Regions from separate parts of the Bradyrhizobium roseum genome, predicted to be linked through region 1. Evidence: predicted binding sites of a transcription regulator. Region 1 holds the regulator's gene; the other holds the start of a gene.

Region 1 (3,267 bases):
TCGAGGCGGCGAGGCCGAGAGGCATCGACCGCCCGTGGTCGCCGGCCGCGGCCGATGAAGGAGAGGCAGACGCCAGCGTGCTGGCGCCTCGCATCGTGCCGCCGCGCGCGGTCGATGCCACCCCGGCGGAAGCCGATCTGCAGGCGGATGAATAGGACATCGCGTTTTCAAGCGAAGCGGAGGCCGGGTCGCGTCAAGAAAACGCGTCAAACAAAACTAATGCTCGTCGATCGCGGGCGCTGACGGATGAGCCGGTATTTCAAACGCGCCCAGATGATATTCCTCGGGCGCATCGGGGGACGAGGGCAGGCCGACCAGTGTGAACGACGCCTCCGGGAATTTCTGCCAGACCGCGAGATCGTCGGCCGTGACGGTGAGCCAGCCGTAGCGGAACATGTACCGCCCCGGCTCGGTCACTCGTCCAGCCTTCTGCCATGTAACCTTGTTGACCACCGATTGCCTCTCGGCGACGCGTAACCTGGAAAACATACCACGACGATCCACCGGCCGGAACCGGCGGATCGGAAGTGGGGTTAACGCGCGACGGTGGATTCGGTTCGGGGCGTTCCAGTCAGCTTCGCCGTGCGGTCGCTCCCGGTCACCGGCAATTGCAGAACGGTCGCGCGCTGGCCGCGGCAGAGTTGTGTCACCAACACGCGGCTTCCGTCCGGAAATTCGATCGCGTCATGGTGACGCTCGGCCACTTCGGTTTCGATCTGATTGAATTTCCCGACCCGCCAGTCGGAGGTTCGGGTCCAGATCCAGCGGCTGTCGTATCTGACCTCCTCGGCGAACGCGAGTTCAGTGCCCGGAAGCATGCAGACCGCGACCGCCGGTTCGCTTTCCGATGCAAAGCCGCGGGTCGATGTACCGCGGAAGGTAGTGGTGATCAGCGTCTCGCCGACCTGGGCAGGCCGGCTCGCGACGGCATGCAGGCTGTAGTCACACATCGGATGGCTCCCTCGATTGAGATAGCAGACCCGTGTCTGGAACGAGGCACCGGCCTCTATCAGAGTGGACTTGGCACCGAGACTTTTCCTGCTTCGGGGCATTTCTGCGGCCGGTGCACCGCGTGCTGATCACAAACGCGATACGCAGCCGCGCAGCAAAAACCCCGGCCGAAGGACCGGGGCTGGATTTGCGTCGCGGTGATGCCGGCGAACGGCAGCTCAGTATTTGCGGTACAGCCCGATCAGCTTGCCCTGGATCCGGACCCGATTGGGCGGCAGGATGCGGACCTCGTAGGCGGCATTCGCCGGCTCCAGCGCGATCGAGGCGCCGCGGCGGCGGAAACGCTTGAGCGTGGCTTCTTCCTCGTCGATCAGCGCGACCACGATATCGCCGGTGTCGGCATTCTCGTTGCGCTGGATCAGCGCCATGTCGCCGTCGAGAATGCCGGCATCGACCATGGAATCGCCTCGCACTTCGAGCGCATAGTGTTCGCCGGAGCCGAGCATGTCGGGCGGCACGCTGATGGTGTGGCTGCGGGTCTGCAGCGCCTCGATCGGCGTACCGGCGGCGATCCGGCCCATGACGGGCACCGCGACCGGACGCTCACCATCGTCTGCTGCAGCCGGCGCGCTGACCGTGCGCTTGCCGAGCGTGCCTTCGATGACGCTCGGCGTGAAGCCGCGGCGGCTGCCGGCGGCGGCGGCCAGTTCGGGCAGCTTGATGACTTCGATGGCGCGGGCGCGGTTGGGCAGGCGGCGGATGAAGCCACGCTCCTCCAGCGCCGTGATGAGGCGGTGGATGCCGGATTTCGAACGCAGGTCGAGCGCGTCTTTCATCTCGTCGAAGGAGGGCGGAACGCCGGCTTCCTTCAGCCGTTCATTGATGAAACGCAGAAGTTCATATTGTTTGCGCGTAAGCATCGCGAGCAATCCCCCGGGGTTGGCGTCGTCTTAGAGTTCCGAATCGTCATGTCCCTCGCAGAAGTCCCCAACCCCTGACAACAGACACTAGCAGTCGAAACAAATCATGAACGGACACTATATGTTCGATATGTGTTCCGCAACCACTTAATTTCTGGTGAACGCGTTCTGCCTCCGTCTCAAGATGCCGGCGGGGCGTCAGTCCGGCAACCGCAGGAATTCGCAACGCGAGCCCTTTACGGCAGCCGGCGCGAGCGGCGCACGTATCACAAGTGCCCGTGCCGCAGCGAGATTCCCCAACAGCGACGAATCCTGGTGGGTCACGGCTACCGCAACCGGCACACCGTCGGCGCGCTCCTCGAGCCATGCGCGCAAGTAGTCCTCGCGCTGGTCGTTGGCCGCCAGGTCGCGGCCCAGCACGGCGCGTTCGCGCACGTGATGGATGGTGTCGCGGCCCAACAGGGCGCGAATCAGCGGCACCAGAAACAGAAAGCCGCAGACATAGGAGGAGACCGGATTGCCGGGCAGGCCGATCACCCGCATCGCACCCAGCCGACCGTGCATCATCGGTTTGCCGGGGCGCATCGCGATGCGCCAGAACGCCATGTCGGTGCCTTCGGCCTCCAGCGAGCGTTTAACGAGGTCGTGGTCGCCGACGGAAGCGCCACCCATGGTGATCAGGATATCGGCTTCGAGCTCGCGCGCGCGGCGGATGCCTTCCGCGGTGGCGGCCAAGGTATCGGCGGCAATGCCGAGATCGGCGACCTCGGCACCCTCAGCGCGCGCCAGGGCCCGCAACGCATAGCCGTTGGAATACACGATCTGGCCGGGACCGGGGCTCGTTCCCGGCATCACCAGTTCATCGCCGGTGCCGAGCACGGCGACTTTTGGCCGGCGGCGCACCGCCAGCTCCGGATAGTTCATGCCGGCGGCGAGCGACAGATCGCGGTCGGTGAGGCGGCGTCCGCGCTTGAGCAGCACGTCGCCCTCGCGGAAATCGACGCCGGCGGCGCGGATATGCCGTCCCGGGACCGCTGCTTCGGTGATGGTGATGTGGTCGCCGTCGACGGCGGTGTCTTCCTGGATGATGACGGCGTCTGCGCCGTCGGGGATCACGCCGCCGGTGAAGATGCGTACCGCTTCGCCCTTGCCGACCTTGCGCTCGAACGGCCGCCCGGCGGCGACTTCGCCGATCACTTTCAGCCGCGCGCTGGTGTCGGCGGCATCCGACGCACGCACCGCGTAGCCGTCCATCGCCGACATTGCCTGCGGCGGTTGGGTTCGCCGTGCCGCGACGTCGCGCGCCAGCACACGGTGATAGGCGGCCTCGAGCGCGATCATTTCTTCAGGCAACGGTTCAGCGCCGGCAAGGATCGCAGCAAGCGCATCGGCGACA
Region 2 (3,267 bases), 3.4 Mb from region 1:
GACCACGATGTCCTGGGTCGAGGACATGGCCGCCACCAGCAGCGCGCCCAGCGCGACGAACAGCGGCGAGCGCGCCGGATCGGTCAGCGCCAGCAGCAGGATCGCGCCGATCAAAAGCAGTTGCGAAAATACCAGCCAGCCGCGGCGGCGGCCGAACGCGCGCGTGAACAGCGGCACATGCAGCGCATCGACCAACGGCGCCCAGAGGAATTTCAGCGTGTACGGCGTCCCGACCAGCGCAAACAGCCCGATGGTGGTGAGATCGACGCCGGACTCGCGCATCCACACCAGCAGCGTCGAGCCGGAAAGCGCCAGCGGCAGCCCGGAGGAAAACCCGAGCATCAGCACGATCAGCACGCGTGGCTGCAGATAAACGGCAAGGCTCTCGCGCCAGGAGGGGGCGGGGGGCGTGGCTTTGTCGGGTGAGGCGGAGGTGGATTCCGGTGCTGTCATAGAGGGGTGTTAGCAGATATTCGAGCTTACTTCCCCTCTCCCCTTGTGGGAGAGGGTGGATCAATCGCGTGAAACGCGATTGAGACGGGTGAGGGGTTCTCTCCGCGGGCACCCTAGCCGAGAGAACCCCTCATCCGGCGCTTTGCGCCACCTTCTCCCACAAGGGGAGAAGGGAAGAAACTACTCCCCCGCCTGCAGCTTGCGCGGCACCGGGAACAGCTCGGGCGTTTCGCTGTTGGCAAGGCGGGGCGCTTCCACCGGCGTGTCTGTCTTGCTGAAATCGAGCTCCTCGATCCGGCCGGCGCGCTTTTCGATCTTGTCGGCGGAGATCAATATCTGCCGGACGTCCTCGTTGACGTCGCCAAAATGCTTTTGCAGCTTGAGCACGCGGTCGCGCAAGCGGCCGAGGTCGTCGCCGAGGTTGAGCACTTCGGTGCGGATCTGGTCGGCGGCGTCCCGCATCCGCGCGTCTTTCAGGATCTGCTGCATCACCTGGATCGCCAGCATCAACAGCGAGGGCGACACCAGCACGACGCGGGCCCGGTAGGCTTTCTGGATCACGTCGTCAAAGCCGTCATGGATTTCGGCGTAGACCGATTCCGACGGCACGAACATCAGCGCGGTGTCCTGGGTCTCGCCGGGGATGAGGTACTTTTCCGCGATGTCGTTGACGTGCTTCATCACGTCGTTGCGCAGCCGTTGCGTGGCGAATTTGCGTTCCTCGTCGCTGCGCGCGTCGTGCAGCGCGGTCATCGCCTCCAGCGGGAATTTCGCGTCGATGCAGAGCGGCCGCTGGTCGGGCAGGAACACCACGCAGTCCGGCCGCTTGCCGGTCGAGAGCGTGTACTGGAATTCGTACGCGCCCTGCGGCATGCCGTCCTGCACGATCGCTTCCATCCGCGCCTGGCCGAACGCGCCGCGCGACTGCTTGTTGGCGAGCACGTCGCGCAAGGTCGTCACCTGCGAGGTCAGGTCGGTGAGGTTCTTGTGTGCGTTGTCGATGATGCCGAGCCGCTCGTGCAGCACGCGCAGGCTGTCCATGGTGTGGCGCGTGGTCGCTTCCATCGACTGGCCGACGCGGTGCGTCACCGAATCCAGCCGCTCGTTGACCGCGCGCGTCATTTCGGACTGGCGGCCGACCAGCGCGTGTGCCATCGCGTCGACCCGCCCGGTGGATTCACTCTGCGCCCGCAGCATCTCGCTCAGCCGCTCCTCCAGCTCATCGGCGCGAATCGCCTGCGCCATCGCCAATTCCGCGCCGCGGCGGCCGGAGCGGGCGATGACGATGGCGATCGTCAGCAGCAGCAGCAAAGCCAGCGCGCCAAAACCCGTCAGGGCCTCGCCGACATGGATCGGCAGCTCGCCGACGGTGAGGAGGATTTCGTTCATGCGCGACTTGTAGCCCGATTCGCCTGCTTTCGCGAACGAAGAGGGAACGTTTATGGTAAACGACGCCTTAATTTTCGTGGTTAACGCTGCCTTAAAAATCATGGTTAACGTGGCCTTAACGGCCGCGCGGGCGGATTGACCCCGGCAAATCAGCAGCTTAAATCGCGCGTCATGGCCCTCCGAGAAATCATCATCCTGCCGGACAAGCAGCTCCGGCTGGTCTCCAAGCCCGTCGAGAAGGTGACGGCGGAGATTCGCAAGCTCGCCGACGACATGTTCGAGACCATGTACGACGCCCCCGGCATCGGGCTGGCGGCGATCCAGGTCGCGCAACCCGTGCGGCTGATCACGATGGACCTCGCCAAGAAGGACGAGAACGGCGAGATCAAGCCGAAGCCCCGCGTCTTCATCAACCCGGAAATCATCTCCTCGTCGGAGGAATTGTCGGTCTATGAGGAGGGCTGCCTTTCGATCCCCGAATATTACGAGGAGGTCGAGCGCCCGGCGCAGGTCCGCATCCGCTTCACGGATCTCGACGGCAAGGTGCACGAGGAAGACGCCGACGGGCTGTTCGCCACCTGCATCCAGCACGAGATCGACCACCTCAACGGCGTGCTGTTCGTGGACTATCTGTCGAAGCTGAAGCGCGACCGCGTGATCAAGAAGTTTACCAAGGCCGCCAAGCGCGCGGCGGAGTAAGGCTGCCGCTCTCTCAGCCGTTATGCCCGGGCCTGTCCCGGGCATCCACGTCTTTCCATCTCAGTGCAGCAAGGACGTGGATGGCCGGGCCTTCGCCGCGCCGAAGGGGCTTCGGCCCCGCAGGCGGGTCGATCCCGGCCATGACGGAGTAAGTTGAATGTGGGTAGGATACCAGTCATGCCGCTCCGCCTGATCTTCATGGGCACGCCCGATTTCGCGGTGCCGACGCTGCTCGAACTGGTGGCCCATGGCCATGAGGTCGTGGCCGTCTATACGCGTGCGCCAAAGCCGGCCGGACGCGGCATGAAGCTGCAGCCGAGCCCGGTGGAGCAGGAAGCGCGGCGGCTCGGCATTCCCGTGTTGACGCCGACGACGCTGAAGACGCCGGAAGCGCTCGACGAATTTCGCGCGCACCAGGCTGACGCCGCGGTCGTCGTCGCCTATGGCATGATCCTGCCGCAGGCCATTCTCGATGCGCCGCCGCTCGGCTGCTTCAACCTGCACGGCTCGCTGCTGCCGCGCTGGCGCGGCGCCGCCCCGATCAACCGCGCGATCATGGCCGGCGACGCCGAGAGCGGCGTGATGGTGATGAAGATGGATGCCGGCCTCGACACCGGCGATGTCGCGATGGCGGAACGGCTGCCGATCACGGATACGATGACGGCCGCTGACCTGCATGACGCGCTGGCGCCGCTCGGCGCGGATTTGATGGTGCGCGCGATGGGC

What was found. Region 1 encodes LexA, which represses DNA repair genes until DNA is damaged. Its sites were predicted from a motif close to TGTTCNNNNTGTGTTCNG; they were not measured.
Region 2: QUH67_RS32510 (DNA recombination protein RmuC) is a predicted target of LexA. The motif match lies at 1,874-1,891, and genes of this name have one in related genera.

The regions. Positions count from the first base shown of each region.
Region 1 is NZ_CP129212.1:3,502,223-3,505,489, forward strand. Features, by position in the region: gene QUH67_RS16770 (ComEC/Rec2 family competence protein) at 1-155, shown strand, start outside; gene QUH67_RS16775 (hypothetical protein) at 217-489, opposite strand; gene QUH67_RS16780 (hypothetical protein) at 534-950, opposite strand; gene lexA (transcriptional repressor LexA) at 1,170-1,871, opposite strand; gene QUH67_RS16790 (molybdopterin molybdotransferase MoeA) at 2,070-3,267, opposite strand, start outside.
Region 2 is NZ_CP129212.1:6,864,809-6,868,075, reverse strand. Features, by position in the region: gene QUH67_RS32515 (AmpG family muropeptide MFS transporter) at 1-453, opposite strand, end outside; gene QUH67_RS32510 (DNA recombination protein RmuC) at 634-1,842, opposite strand; gene def (peptide deformylase) at 2,014-2,541, shown strand; gene fmt (methionyl-tRNA formyltransferase) at 2,719-3,267, shown strand, end outside.